3 regions of the Pseudoalteromonas sp. 20-MNA-CIBAN-0454 genome follow, and region 1 is predicted to be linked to each of the others. Evidence: predicted binding sites of a transcription regulator. Region 1 holds the regulator's gene; each other region holds the start of a gene.

The links. Region 1 encodes LexA, which represses DNA repair genes until DNA is damaged. Its sites were predicted from a motif close to TACTGTATNNNNATACAGTA; they were not measured.
Region 2: a site for LexA is predicted at 2,834-2,853, ahead of AAEZ22_RS00830 (SulA-like leucine-rich domain-containing protein). Genes of this name have one in related genera too.
Region 3: a site for LexA is predicted at 2,772-2,791, ahead of uvrD (DNA helicase II). Genes of this name have one in related genera too.

What each region holds. Positions count from the first base shown of each region.
Region 1 is NZ_JBEOOB010000013.1:29,737-34,752, reverse strand. It holds gene ctaD (cytochrome c oxidase subunit I) at 1-253, opposite strand, end outside; gene coxB (cytochrome c oxidase subunit II) at 253-1,395, opposite strand; gene lexA (transcriptional repressor LexA) at 1,869-2,486, opposite strand; gene AAEZ22_RS08290 (SRPBCC family protein) at 2,766-3,218, shown strand; gene AAEZ22_RS08285 (PaaI family thioesterase) at 3,317-3,760, shown strand; gene AAEZ22_RS08280 (hypothetical protein) at 3,763-4,143, opposite strand; gene AAEZ22_RS08275 (chaperone modulator CbpM) at 4,396-4,716, opposite strand; gene AAEZ22_RS08270 (DnaJ C-terminal domain-containing protein) at 4,716-5,016, opposite strand, start outside.
Region 2 is NZ_JBEOOB010000001.1:174,936-179,951, reverse strand. It holds gene AAEZ22_RS00845 (DUF6172 family protein) at 110-412, shown strand; gene AAEZ22_RS00840 (GGDEF domain-containing response regulator) at 729-1,649, shown strand; gene AAEZ22_RS00835 (YchJ family protein) at 1,854-2,333, opposite strand; gene AAEZ22_RS00830 (SulA-like leucine-rich domain-containing protein) at 2,374-2,808, opposite strand; gene AAEZ22_RS00825 (NCS2 family permease) at 3,245-4,537, shown strand; gene AAEZ22_RS00820 (hypothetical protein) at 4,613-5,016, opposite strand, start outside.
Region 3 is NZ_JBEOOB010000058.1:1,190-6,205, forward strand. It holds gene nudE (ADP compounds hydrolase NudE) at 1-385, opposite strand, end outside; gene yrfG (GMP/IMP nucleotidase) at 448-1,095, shown strand; gene AAEZ22_RS17475 (dUTP diphosphatase) at 1,111-1,734, opposite strand; gene AAEZ22_RS17480 (YacL family protein) at 1,841-2,209, opposite strand; gene AAEZ22_RS17485 (hypothetical protein) at 2,324-2,542, opposite strand; gene uvrD (DNA helicase II) at 2,856-5,016, shown strand, end outside; gene AAEZ22_RS17495 (tRNA(Met) cytidine acetyltransferase TmcA domain-containing protein) at 4,999-5,016, shown strand, end outside.

The DNA.
Region 1 (5,016 bases):
TAATCAATCCATGAACCGTGGTCATTTGATTAAAAAAGTGAGGATCGACTAATTGCAATCCTGGCTGAAATAACTCAGCGCGGATCACCATAGCCATAGCACCACCAATAAAAAACATAGTTAGCGAAAAAATTAAGTACAAGCTACCTATATCTTTATGATTAGTGGTATATAACCAACGCTTAAAGCCTTTAGCAGGATGATGAGCGTGGTGAGCTTCATTAATGTCAGGTTGTTCTACTATGCTACTCATTAGTTCGCCTCCCCATCGGCATCAAGTGCTGCCTGTATTTCACTTGGTTGAATTACATCACCGGTATCATTACCCCATGCATTACGCTTATAAGTAATTACCGCTGCTAATTGCTTTATAGAGAGCTGTTTAGCAAAGGCTTGCATGGCTGTGCCGGGGCTTCCGTGAATAACAATATCAATGTGGTCTTTTATATCGCCAAGCACTATCGGGCTGCCTTTAAGTGCAGGAAAAACGCCTGGCAAACCTAACCCTGTGGGCTGATGACATGCAGCACAATTGGCCATATACACTTGCTCACCCAAAGTCATTAATTCTTCTTTAGGGAGTGTTTGGTCAAGTAATGCAGCATCTGCTGCTGCTGCTTTTTGCTTTGCTTGTTTAGCATCTGCTAGCCAAACTTTAAAATCGGCCTCTGACTTAGCCTCTACTACCACTGGCATAAAGCCATGATCTTTACCGCATAGCTCAGCACACTGACCGCGATAAATACCGACTTCGTTTATGTTGGTCCACGTTTCGTTAATAAACCCCGGGTTTGCATCTTTTTTAATAGCAAAATCGGGCACCCACCAAGAATGAATAACATCGTCGGAGGTCATTAAAAAGCGTACTTTTTTATTGATCGGTAATACCAGAGGCTTATCTACCTCAAGTAAATAGTTGGGGTTTTTATCGGCTAGGTTAGCAATTTCATTTTGCGGTGTGGCAAGTATTGAGTAAAACTCAACATCTTCCCCCATATATTCGTAATGCCATTTCCATTGTGAACCAGTTACTTTAATAGTGATATCCGCTTTACTGGCATCTTCCATCGCTATTAATGTTTTAGTTGCGGGGACTGCCATTGCTATTAAAATAACAAATGGAATTGCTGTCCAGAGTATTTCTACTTTGGTACTTTCGTGAAATTGAGCAGCAACTGCTCCTTTAGATTTACGATGATGAATAAGTGCCCAAAACATAACGGCAAATACAATCACGCCTATTACACAGCATATTAAAAATATGGTCATGTGTAGTTGATAAACATTATTACTTATATCGGTTACGCCTTTGCGCATATTATATTGGCTATTTGCCAATGCTAACTGCGGAAAAACAAACAATATAAGCCACAAGGTAGAGCTCAATTTACCCATGTGACAGCTCCTTTAATACTGTTGCGAGTGCAAAACAAAAAGACATAAGCTTTAAATGCCAATTTGTTATTTTTTATTTTTGTATTGCTGCCGGATATATAAATATATTTTCTCAAAACTAAAGCTGTGAGTTATTGTTAGTCCAGCCCATTAACAATTAGTTAATAATTGAACAACTAGCAAGTTTTAGTTTGAAAAATAATCAAATAATATTAGGGGATTAGCGTAAATATGGGATTTATTTAATTTTGTTCTAAGCAGGAAGTGAGCAACAGCAAGGGTTACAAATAAAAAGACAGCGATAACGAGTATTAAATACTTAAATGATAAAAAACATAAACTTAATATAATTTTTTCATTGCAGCGGAATTTTCACAAAAAAAAGGCAAAAAAAAGCGCACTAAAAAGTGCGCATTAATTATCTGAGCTATTAAATTATGCCGATATTTTACATAGCTATAACAGCTTAATTGTCACATCCAGTCAGCATTACGAATAACCCCAACAGCTAAGCCTTCAATATTAAAAGATTCGTTTTCAAGATCCACTTCTATCGACGAAAATTCTTTATTTTCAGCATGCAATAATACTTTTTTGCCTGCTTTTTCTAAGCGTTTTACAGTTACATCGTCATCAACGCGGGCAACAATAACTTGGCCATTTTCGGCAACTTGAGTGCGATGAACAGCCAGTAAATCACCATCCATAATACCAATATCTCGCATGCTCATACCATTTACACGCAATAAAAAATCGGCAGCGGGTTTAAACATTAACGGGTCAATTTTACAATGGCTCTCAACATGTTGTTGCGCCAAAATAGGTTCGCCGGCAGCTACACGGCCTATTAACGGTAAACCAAGTTGTTCTGGTTCATCTTCTTCAATAAGTTGAATACCACGGCTAGCGCCTGGTTTCATTTTAATAGCGCCTTTTTTAGCCAGCGCTTTTAAATGCTCTTCTGCTGCATTAGCACTTTTAAAGCCTAATGTTTGTGCAATTTCTGCGCGTGTAGGAGGCATACCAGTGTCTTTAATAAACACTTTAATAAGTTCGAGTATTTGCGCTTGGCGGTTAGTTAATGGTCGCATACAACTGGTTTTCCATACAGTACATTTAACTGTGAGTATATACAGTTATCTGAAAATCGCAAATTTAAATTACTCCTCGCCTTTGCTGCCAAAGGTGGCATTGGTCTAAGCTTAAAATTACCAAGTAAATTACAGATAAAATTACGCAGATCACGATAGTGTTAGTTTTACGTTACATTAATTACATAACTACTAAGTTGTTACTGTTATTAAAAATTAGTTAGCTATCGTTTTTGTAATGGGCCTTAACTTCATCAATGTGAATTAACGGAGAGTGTTATGAATATCACTGTAGCGGTAATAATTAACGGTCCTAAACGTAAAGTATGGGCGGCAATAACTGACATCGAAAACAGTGCCAATATGCTGTCTGGCATTATTGATGTAAAAATAATCGAGAAGCCACCACAAGGGCTAGTGGGCCTAAAATGGTTAGAAACACGAAAAATTTTTGGCAAAGCAGCCTCAGAAACCATGTGGATCACCGAAGCTGTTACTAATGAATACTATTGCACTCGCGCAGAAAATGGCGGGGCAGTTTATACCACTAAGCTGTCACTTACCGCCGCCGAACCTAGCACCTGTTTAACCATGACTTTTTCTGATAGCTCTGAGTCTATTTGGGTAAAAATGATCTCTGCAGTGATAGGGTTTTTTCTTAAAAGTTCGATGCGTAAAATGCTAAAAAAAGATCTCGATGAAATTAAGCACTATGTAGAAAGCAAAAAGTAGCACTGTATTACCATGCAGTAGCTGCACTAATTTGGCTATCATATCGCCATGAAAAATCGTATTATCGGTTATCGTTTTCAACCTTTAAAGGAGTAACAATGAGTATTTGGCATCAACCTATTACTTTAGCGTTTTGTAAGCAGTTAGACCAAGGCATAAATGGCCAAGGTACACTGATGAAAACCATGGGGATTGAAATAACTGAAATTGGTGATGATTACTTAGTTGCCACTATGCCAGCAATTCCTGCGCACCATAACCCTATAGGCATGGTGCATGGCGGAGCAAACGTGGTTTTAGCCGAAAGTGTTGCCAGCTACGCGGCTAATTTTGTGGTCGACTTCACTAAATTTTATTGTGTAGGGCAAGAGATCAGTGCCAGCCATTTAAAAGCCTCGCGTAATGGCACCTTAACCGCCACCGCAAAAGCGTTTCATATTGGCAAGCGTAGCTCAGTATGGGAAATAAAAATAACGAATAGTCGCGGCGAGCTTTGCTGCGTATCAAAAATGACCGCAGCTGTTGTAGAGCGCAAAGGCTAAGGCTATTTTTCTAGCGGGTAAATAGTAATTTCCATGCCTGCACCAATTGCCGATATACGTAATAATGTATCGGCGTGCAGCGCTTGGTTAAAACACTTTGGCGAAGTGCCCGATTCAAAACCAATATCAAAGGTACGGCGCGAACAACTCAACCATTGCTTAAGTGCAGCCCGCGAGCATGACTCTACTAACTCACATAAGTGGTTAATTGCTTTATCCGGTGAAGATATTTCGCCTGTTACTTCTATACGCGCTAACTGACGGTATTCGTCTTTATCATAATGTAAAATAGTGGCGATTTTTTTTAGGTCAGCTACAAGCACGCTAATATCTTGCTTTGACTCAAGCTCTAGGTCTACATTTAAAAATTGAATTTCCGACATTGTCTGCTGTTTATCCTCTAATTAGTTCGCTGTAAACTTTAACGCAGTTTTACGCTTATACCAAATCAACTCTGCAATATTCACCTTTTTTATCTGAATAGTCGGCTATTTTTACGCATTTATTGACGCTTTACTTACTCTTATTTCACGAATAAAAAATATTTAAGCACCAAAAGCTCACTATTATAAAAGTGCTGAGCTAGCTCCATAAAAATAGCTAGCTACTCGCATTTAAAATTTAACCACTATTTTTTATTCTAAATGTTTAAATCGACTTAAGTGCTGCTTTAACATTTGGTTTTCAGCAATCAACTCATCCCGTTCATCCAATAATTGTAAAACCAAAGCAATAGCAGACCAATCTAACGATAAGTCATGCTGAATACGCGCAGCCTTTTTAACTAAGATCACTGTTGATACCGTAAATTGCCATTCTGTAACGCGCTCGCCCTCAATAGGAATAGCAATGCTGTGCTCAACCAATTCATATAATATGGCTTCGCTAATATCACTACTCACACACAATTCTTGGCTAGTGAGTAAATTGCCTTGTGGTGCCTCGATAATTTTCATTATGACTTGCTCCAATTGCTACGGGGGTCAAAATGGGCTTTTTCGGCCAGCTCTTGCCAAAGCTTTTTGCTAACATCATCACTCAATGCTGGATTAACAATTTTAATCACAGCAAATAAGTCACCTTTGGCTTTTTTACTAATTAACCCTTTACCTTTAATGCGTAAACGTTGACCCGATTGACTATTAGCTGGAATAGTTAGTTGGATTTTTCCGGCTAATGTAGGTAAATTTATTTTAGTGCCCAAAGCAGCTTCCCATGGTGCAAGAGGTACCACTATATTTAGGTCATGCCCCTCA
Region 2 (5,016 bases), on a different contig from region 1:
TGATTTAATATAAAAAAAGCATCCAAAAATTAAATGCAATTGCTATAATAGGCTCAAATGGTATGACATTAAATGCCGTTATCATTAAACCAAGGTAATTAGGAACGTAATGAAGAAAATATTCACGCTAAATCACGAGAAAATCAAATATCCTCGTATGGTTGACGCCGCAAAGCATGAAGTGAAAAAATATTTGAAAAGAGAGCGTAATAAAACTCTACCACTCGATGCTGATTACTGGGCGTTTGATTGTAAGTTTGGTAATACCGCTGAAGATGCACAAGTAGTGCACGTTGCAGAGCTTAGTAATCATATAAGCGAAATAGAAAAGCAAAGCTTAACTTCTTTTTATGTAGAAATATTAGCGCGCCCAGCTCAACGTCAACAACCAGATTTGGATGACGACGAATAAGACGCTTATAAAGTAATTTGCGTAATTTTTAAAATGGGCCTATTGGCCCATTTTTTGTTTGTACGTTTATACAAACGCGATTTAAAACTTGAGCACTCAAGTGCAAGCTGTTTATAAGCAGTGCTTACTCTTCGTATTTCCCTGAAAATTATGGCTGGTGACTTTCTAAAACAATTAATAACAACTCAGTATCGCCATTTTTATATTTAGGCGTTGGTTGTAAGTTTGATTAAAAAGCCTTAACTTTATTACATTTGCATAACATAAGGCTGTATTATACTGTGATAGTTGATAATTATAGAAAACAGTAGTATTTATGCCATTAAATTATGCCGATAGCGATTTAAAACTTAGCCTTAAAGCCTCAAAAGTCCTCATTGTAGATGATCAGTTACTCAGCTTAATTGTACTGAAAAAAATACTATCAAAGCACTTTATTGTTAATACCGCCAACAGCGGTGAAGAAGCAGTTGAAATATGTAAATCAAATACTCCCGATATCGTACTGCTTGATATTTCAATGGACGGCATATGCGGTATAGAAACCTGTTTAAAACTTAAAACGACGACACAAACCCAAGATATTCCCGTTATATTTGTTACCTCCTTTGAAAATCAAGAAGAGGACTGCTGGGAAGCGGGCGCGGTAGACTTTATTCAAAAACCGATTAACCCAGAAACCTTATGCAGAAGAGTAAGAGCGCACTTAACTATTAAGCTGCAACATGACTTATTAAGCCAAAAAGTGTTTCTTGATGACTTAACTAAAGTATTTAACCGTCGTTATTTTGATACTCATATTAATAAAATACAATTGAGTGCATTAAGAGAGAATGCAGAATATGCTTTATTACTTATGGATATTGATTACTTTAAGCAATACAACGATATTTATGGACACGTAGAAGGCGACGCTGTTTTACACTTAGTTGCTCAAACAATTGCCAACAGCCTACAAAGGCCAAGCGATTTTGTTGCCCGATATGGCGGCGAAGAATTTGTGGTTGTGCTACCGCATACCAACGAGGAAGGCGCTCGCTGTGTTGCTGAAAAAATTAAAAATAACATATCCGGCTTGGGTGTTTTACATAAGTACTCAGAGTTTGAATTTGTCACTATAAGTATAGGTGGGGCTACGTTATTGCAATCAGACGAAGGCAGCATAGATATTTTGCAACGCGCAGATAAAAAAATGTACGCCGCTAAAGCACAAGGGCGAAATAAGGTGTGCTTTTAAAGCGCACTGTACCAAAATATGCAGTAGAGCAGTTATTAACGCAGTCCTATAGGTATGTAAATTGCCAATAGTTGCTCAAAAGAAAAGTTTAATTTTAGCCATACACCGCTTCATAACAGCGATTACTAGGTATGGCTATTTGTATTTAAGGTTTAGTTGCCTGCAATTACCTACTTTACTCACCGCACAGTTAGTTGCAGTTTGTTATATGCTATGACACTTTTTATATTTTTTGCCACTTTGGCAAGGACAGTTATCATTTCTGCTTATTTTAATATCGGCTACCGGAAATAGTGTGCCATCAAGGTAGCGCCACTGCCCATCTTGTTTAATAAACAACGATTTTTCGTGCAACTCACAATACAGGTTTTGGTAAAAGTAATTTACTTTAAATGTTACAAACCCTTCGCTTGCATCGTGCTCAGTGTCGATAACGGTTAGCTTTATAAAGCGGCAGCTATCTGCAAAGTCTTTAATCTCTTTTACAGGGTTTTCTGCCTGCTTTTCACTTGCATAAGTTTGATAAACATAAGTTGCATTTTTAAGTACATATGCACTGTAGCGAGCACGCATAAGTTGCTCAGGTGTTTCAGCTATTTTTGATGCTAAATGAAGTGGTTCACAGCAGTCAGCATAGTTTTGCTGGCTGCCACAAAAGCAAGGAGAAGTCGTTAATGAGGTCATAATACTAATATAAAGAGTTTAAAACACGAGTTTAACAAGCTTATTGAGTCAGTGGTATCTCAAGGTTGTGAGTATTTTTAGTAAAACAGTAAAGCTTAGTATTTGTAGTGCTTAAATTTAATGATAGCTGTGTCAGCTGTTGATCATTAATAATATCAGTCCAGGTAATAACCGCAGCAAAGTTTCCGTTGTGCAGCGCCGAGCTAAGTACATACTCTAAGTTTACTAAATGTTTTTGCCTGATCACCAGTAATTTGCTGGTGTCAATGGAGCATGAATCAAGCAAGGCTTTACTCGGTACATGGTCAGGGGCAATCAGCAGTGTCCATGCATTTAAGCTGTTGTATTGGTGTAATACTTTAAGCAATTCAAAGGTTGCTGAAATTTCATCTTCAATTTGAATTAAATTTACACAATCACTTTTATCGTCTTGCTGATAACTTTTAACGGTTCTTACGGTAATAGGCTGTAACATAAATTTCTCACTCACTGGGTTTTTATACAGTACCCATATACAGTAGTTTATACAGTGTTATGGTGCAAGTGTTTTTTTGCTAATTATTTGTACAGTCATTCAGTTTTAAATTTTTACACGGATAAAAAAACAAAAATAACTATTAAAAACAGAGCGTTAATATTTTAGGTATATATTTATATTTTTTATTAAAGTTATGCGGCGAATAGCACCTATACAGTACTTTATGCTCTATTATTTACGTTAAAGTAAAGCTGATTGCTCAGCATATAAGCACGGTAATTATTATTTTTAAAACCTGAAGTACATACGTATTACCGTGTCATATTTATTATTTCAGCTACTTCAATAACTTAATGCATAACAAGGTAAAATGTCCGGTATTTCGCTATTTTTATGCTAAAATCTCGCCACTTTTTACTACCTTAAGTTTGTTATGCTCGAAGCCTTATTTAAAATCCGCGCAAATGATTCCTCAGTACAACGTGAATGTGTTGCCGGTATGACTACTTTTATTACTATGGTTTATATTGTTTTTGTTAATCCAGCAATGCTTGCCCAAGCAGGAATGGATCAAGGCGCTGCGTTTGTAGCTACATGTATTGCAGCTGCAATAGGCTGTTTTATTATGGGCCTATGGGCCAATTATCCGTTAGCGTTAGCGCCGGGTATGGGATTAAATGCTTTTTTTACCTATGGCGTTGTTTTAGGAATGGGCTATACCTGGGAAGCGGCATTAGGTGCTGTGTTTATGTCGGGTTGTATATTTTTATTTTTAAGTTTATTTAAAGTACGAGAGTGGATTATTAATGCCATTCCACTGGTGCTAAAACAAGCAATAGCGACCGGTATTGGTGCTTTTTTGGCGCTAATTGCGCTTAAAAGTGCAGGGATCATAGTATCTAGCCCTGCAACCTTAGTGCAGCTAGGTGATATTACTGCACCTGGGCCATTACTTGCTATTTTAAGTTTTTTTGTGATTGCGGCATTGTTATATCGCGATTTTAAAAGTGGTGTGTTAATTAGTATTTTACTGGTAACAGGTATTGCTTTGGCTTTTGGTTTGGTTGAATATCAGGGGGTTATGTCTATGCCGCCGTCAATTTTACCAACCTTTATGCAACTTGATTTTAGTGCGGCATTTGAGCTTTCAATGTTGAGTGTTATTTTTGCATTTTTATTTGTAGATTTATTTGATACCTCAGGCACCCTGGTTGCAGTCACGCAAAAAGCAGGGCTTGCAGATGAAAAAGGCAATATGCCACGTTTAGGGCGCGCTCTTAGCGCTGATAGCACTGCCACTATTGCTGGTGCAATGCTTGGTACATCTACTACTACATCTTACATAGAGTCGGTGGCTGGCGTTTCTGTAGGCGGACGCACAGGCTTAACAGCCGTTGTTGTGGGTATTTGTTTTTTATTGATGATGTTTTTTGCGCCACTAGCGCAAATGGTGCCAGCGTATGCCACTGCCGGTGCTATTTTATATGTTTCGGTACTTATGCTACAAAACTTAAAGTTTGTAAACTGGGACGACATGACAGATGCCATTCCTGTTAGTGTGGTGTTATTAATGACCCCGCTGACATTTTCTATTGCTCACGGTATAGCGCTTGGGTTTATTTCATACACTGCGGTTAAGGTATTATGCGGTAAAAAGGATCAAGTAAGTATTAGTGTGTGGATTTTAACGGCATTGTTTATTGTTAAGTTTGCATTTTTATCTTAAAAAACTTATTTATCTATCAATAAAAAAAGCCCATACAATTTTGTATGGGCTTTTTTTATAAATTATAGTACTAATTTACCATTTCTTTTTCGGAGCAAACAATATGTCTAGGTCATCTTGCTCTTGTTCAGTTTTCTTTTTAAGTGCATCGGCATTCGATGCTCTTAACTCAACACTAATAGCTTCTAAGTAGCCTTCTACTTCTTGATATTTAGCAGTTACATATGGATCGCTATACGATACCGCACTGAGTGAGGCATGGGCTTTTTCAAAATATTGTCTAGCTGAACCTACCATACCTGCAGAGCGCGCCGATAAACCACGTTTAATTTGGCTTTCAATATTTATTTGTAACTGCAGTTTTTCCATTCGTTTGTCTTCGATTACAAATAGTTGGCTATCGAGGTTACCTTTATTGTGCTCAGAGCGTAGAATAATACGTAATTTTTTTATGCCCTGTATTAGCGATACCAGTTGTT
Region 3 (5,016 bases), on a different contig from region 1:
TGTGCATGGTGGTATTAAAATGACTTGGCGCTATAGATACCGCTTTTAATCGTTTTAGGTAATCTGCACCAAAACCAACTTCTTCTTTAAGTTCACGGTTAGCGGCTTGCTCTGGTGTTTCACCTGGGTCAATTAACCCTTTAGGAAAACCCAGTTGATAGTCGTTAGTACCAGCGCAATATTCTCGCACTAGTAGTAATTCGTTATCTTTAGTTAACGGCACAATCATTACTGCACCTCGCCCGCCGCCACGAATTCGCTCATATTGACGTTCTTCGTTATTAGAGAATTTAAGTTCTAAAGATTCCACGGTAAATAAGCGACTTTTAGCTACAACTTTATTACTGAGGATTTGCGGTGGTATAGGGTGCTTTTTCTGTGTCATTGGCGTTAATTTGCTATCATGGCAGTTGTGCTTAATCATAAACTTTTCACAGGGAAAAGCCCATGCTAAATTGGTCAAAAATCGATACAGTTTTACTCGATATGGATGGAACATTACTCGATTTACATTACGATAGCCATTTTTGGCTTAACGTTATTCCACAACAGCACGCATTAGCAAAAAATATTAGCTTTGAAGCAGCGCAAGCTGATATTTCAAAACGCTACCAAGCCGTTAGCGGAAAAATACAATGGTACTGCTCAGATTATTGGGAGCAACAGTTAAACCTGCCTATTATGGAACTAAAGCGACAGTCTAAGCACTTAATAAAAGTGCGCGACGATGTGCCGTACTTTTTAACTGAACTTAAAAAAGCAGGTAAAGAGTTAATTTTACTTACTAACGCCCACCCTGAGTGTGTAATGCTTAAATTTGAGCAAACTGCAATTGATAACTACTTAGATGGAGTCGTATCGACTCATGAATATGGGGTAAGTAAAGAGCAGCAAAGCTTATGGCAACAGGTGCAAAGTGACTTAGGATTTAATAAAAGCCGTACGCTTTTTGTTGATGATAGTGTTCCTGTGCTCAACGCAGCACGCCAATACGGTATTGAACACTTGCTTGCGGTTGCTAACCCAGACAGCCAACAACCACATAACGATATAGCCGATTACTTAAATGTTACCGACTATCGCAAGCTAATTTAATTATTTTAGCGCAAACTATTTTGTTGGATATCGTGCCTCTAAGCCTTCGTACACTAATTTTGCAAAATCTGCATGTTCGGTATTAAGGCTTTTAACAACTTCTACTAAATGCTCGTTATCTTCTTGGCCATCCCACACTTTAATGTAACTGCCATCTTTATAGCCATGATCTTGGCGGAAGAAGTTTAAGGTATTTTTACCTACATAACCTCGGTATAAATCGTCAATATTCATACCTATTTGTGCCATACAACCTGCAAAAGCAGCCGCATTAAAAGTTTTATCTGCGACAGCAGATGCCGCCAATACTTCCAGTGTTTGCTTAAAGTCATCGGCTTGATGGGCAGTGCTTAATTCTAGCTCAAGCTGTTTAGCTATTTTTTCGTAGCTGGTGATACCGTCAATTCTGAGTGACAAGCCAAAATGAAAAATATCCACTAACTCTAAAATAACTTGTTCGGTATCAGGCGTTTGTTTTTTCCACCATTTCCAACCGTAATGATCGAGCATTTCTGCACACTCAACCCAAATGGCTCTGTACCAATCAAACCCTTGGCTAAACCATTGGTCATGTACTTTGGTATTCATGGCATTTTGCATTTCTAGCATCACTACTAGTTTGTTTAAATTGGCAGACATATCAATTCCTGTCGTTTTTGATTAGCTAAATTTTCATTAGTGTAATAATACAGATAAAATGCTTGTTGTGCATTGCTGTATATTTTCATTAGTGTGCTAACTATGTTTATCTTGAAGTCGTAAACTCATGCCATGAGTTTATTAGGTCTATAAAATCTTCAAAACCACAACCACTGCTTAGGCCATTTTCTTCAAGCATTAAATCGTCGTCTTGATAAGCCATAAGATCTTCACTGTCTTGGTGCAGAGCATGGGCTTCAAATAGAGCTTCGTCTTTCGTTAAAATTAAATCTATTTCTTGGCCCTTTAGCGTTAAAGGCTCAAAGCTTGAACTCACCGATGCAATAAGCGCTTGCACCATAGCTATTTTATCTTTGCCTATTTCTTCGTTTAACCAGCGGCCAATTATGGCATGCTCGCTACTTATTTTAATGCGTAATCCGCTAATTGGATCGCGAATAAATTGATATTCCATACGTATCGCTTTTAAATCGTTAGTTGCGCAATTATATACGTAAATAGCTGCAGACGCTAAAAAGCAAAATAGCGCCAAAAGGCGCTATTTTATAAAGCTTTAATATTAATTACGTCACGATCTATAACGTGCTGCATCAATAATTGCCCAAACATATACAATAGCGGCAATTATTCCTGGCACAATTAAAAACCATAATGCCGCACCACCAAAAAATAATATAGCGAATATAAGCGCGGCAAGAATACGCCCTTGCACTAGCTGCCCCAACCCCGGGAAAAATATATTACATAATGCTGCGATTACGTTACCGCCTGAACCTTGTCCTGACATACTAACCTCTGTAGTTTATTTAATTTTTATATTTTAGCTATAGAATTACTTACACACTCTATGCCAATTTAATAAATGTTACAAATCATATAGTTGTATTTTTATCAGTTTAACGCTGTGGTGATTTTTACTAAATTGAGGTCAAATTAGCAATTTTTATTATATCTTTTTAACCTTTCCGTTTTTGATTCGCTATCAAGCTACTAGTTTAGAACATAATTTTATGAATAGCTGTGTATAAAAACAGTATTTTATTTAGCCTAACAAAAACACCTGCTATACTGCCCGCATTATTGATTAAAAAGGCGTAACGATGGACGTTTCACAATTACTCGATGGCTTAAACGACAAACAACGCGATGCCGTTGCAGCCCCACTACAAAACATGCTGGTATTAGCAGGTGCTGGGTCTGGTAAAACACGAGTGTTGGTTCATCGTATTGCTTGGCTAATGCAAGTTGAGCAAGCCTCAGCGTATAGTATTTTTGCGGTTACCTTTACTAATAAAGCAGCTAAAGAGATGCGTACTCGCGTTGAAGAGACGCTAAAAGCGCCGGTTGGTGGTATGTGGATTGGTACTTTCCATGGTTTGTCGCACCGTATTTTACGCGCGCACCACCGTGAAGCAAAATTACCCGAAGCATTTCAAATTTTAGACTCAGACGATCAGCTACGTATGATCAAACGTTTATTAAAATCGATGAATATTGATGATAAAAAATGGCCCGCTAAACAGTTTGGTTGGTACATAAGCGCTAAAAAAGATGAAGCACTTCGCCCTAAAGATATTCAAGCCTACGATATTAACGAGCAAATGATGCTGCGCGTGTACGCGGCGTATCAAGAAGCATGCGACAGAGCAGGCTTAGTCGATTTTGCCGAAATACTACTGCGCAGCTACGAAGTACTCAAAAATAACCCTACACTACTGCGCCATTATCAACAGCGCTTTGCACACATGTTAGTAGACGAGTTTCAAGACACCAACACCATACAATACGCATGGTTAAAGCTACTTGCTGGCGACTCCAATAGTATTATGATTGTTGGCGATGACGATCAGAGTATTTATGGTTGGCGCGGTGCAAAAATAGAAAATATTAAACGTTTTTTAACTGACTTTAGCGCAGAGACCATTCGTCTTGAGCAAAACTATCGCTCAACCGCCACTATATTAAAAGCCTCAAATGCCCTGATCCAAAATAACTCAGAGCGTATGGGTAAAAGCTTATGGACCGACGGTAACGAGGGCGAACCTATTTCTATTTACGCCGCATTTAACGAGTTAGACGAAGCGCGTTTTGTAAGTAGTAAACTGCGTAGTTGGTTAAATGCCGGCAATGCGCTGCAAGATGCGGCTATTTTATATAGAAGTAATGCGCAATCACGTGTACTCGAAGAAGCCATGCTACAAGAAGGCCTAAAGTATCGTATTTATGGCGGCATGCGATTCTTCGAACGCCAAGAAATTAAAGACGCCCTGTCGTACTTACGCATAATAGGTAACCGTCAAGACGATGCTGCATTTGAACGAGTAATTAATACTCCAGCTCGTGGTATTGGCGATAAAACGCTAAGCCATATACGCGACTGTGCACGCGCCGAATCGTTACCACTTTGGTATGCAGCAAAAGCAATTGTAGAGCAACAACATTTATCTGGCCGCGCTTCTGGTGCAGTGAGTAAGTTTGTCGAACTAGTAGAGCATATTGAAGATAAAATTAGCGATCTAACGCTACATGAGCAAGCTAAATACGTTATTCAAACTTCTGGGTTAATGGCAATGTACCAAGCCGAAAAAGGTGAAAAAGGCCGTGCCCGAGTAGAAAACTTAGAAGAACTTATTAGCGCTTGCGATCAGTACGAATTGCCTGAGGAAGAAGAATATAGCTCTCCTCTACAAGGCTTTTTAGCGCATACCTCGCTTGAATCTGGTGAAGGACAAGCAGAAGAGCACGAAGACGCCGTACAAATGATGACATTGCACTCAGCTAAAGGTTTAGAATTTCCGTTAGTGTTTATGGTTGGCGTAGAGGAAGGTATGTTCCCTTCTCAACAAAGTAATGAAGAGTCTGGCCGTTTAGAAGAAGAACGCCGCCTTTGTTATGTAGGTATGACCCGCGCTATGGATAAACTATATATTAGCCATGCCGAAAGCCGTCGTTTATATGGACAAGAAAAATACCATACACCATCGCGCTTTTTACGGGAAATTCCCGAGGACTGTGTTGAAGAAATTCGTATTAAAACCCAAGTATCTCGACCACCCGCTGCAGGGCGTTTTAGCGCATCAGTTAGTCACGCTGCATTTGAAGATAGCGGCTTTAACTTGGGGCAACGTGTACTGCATGCTAAATTTGGTATTGGTACAGTACTTAATTACGAAGGTGCGGGTGCGCAATCTCGCGTACAAGTCAACTTTGATGATTTAGGTAGTAAGTGGTTAGTAACGGCATATGCAAGACTACAAGCTA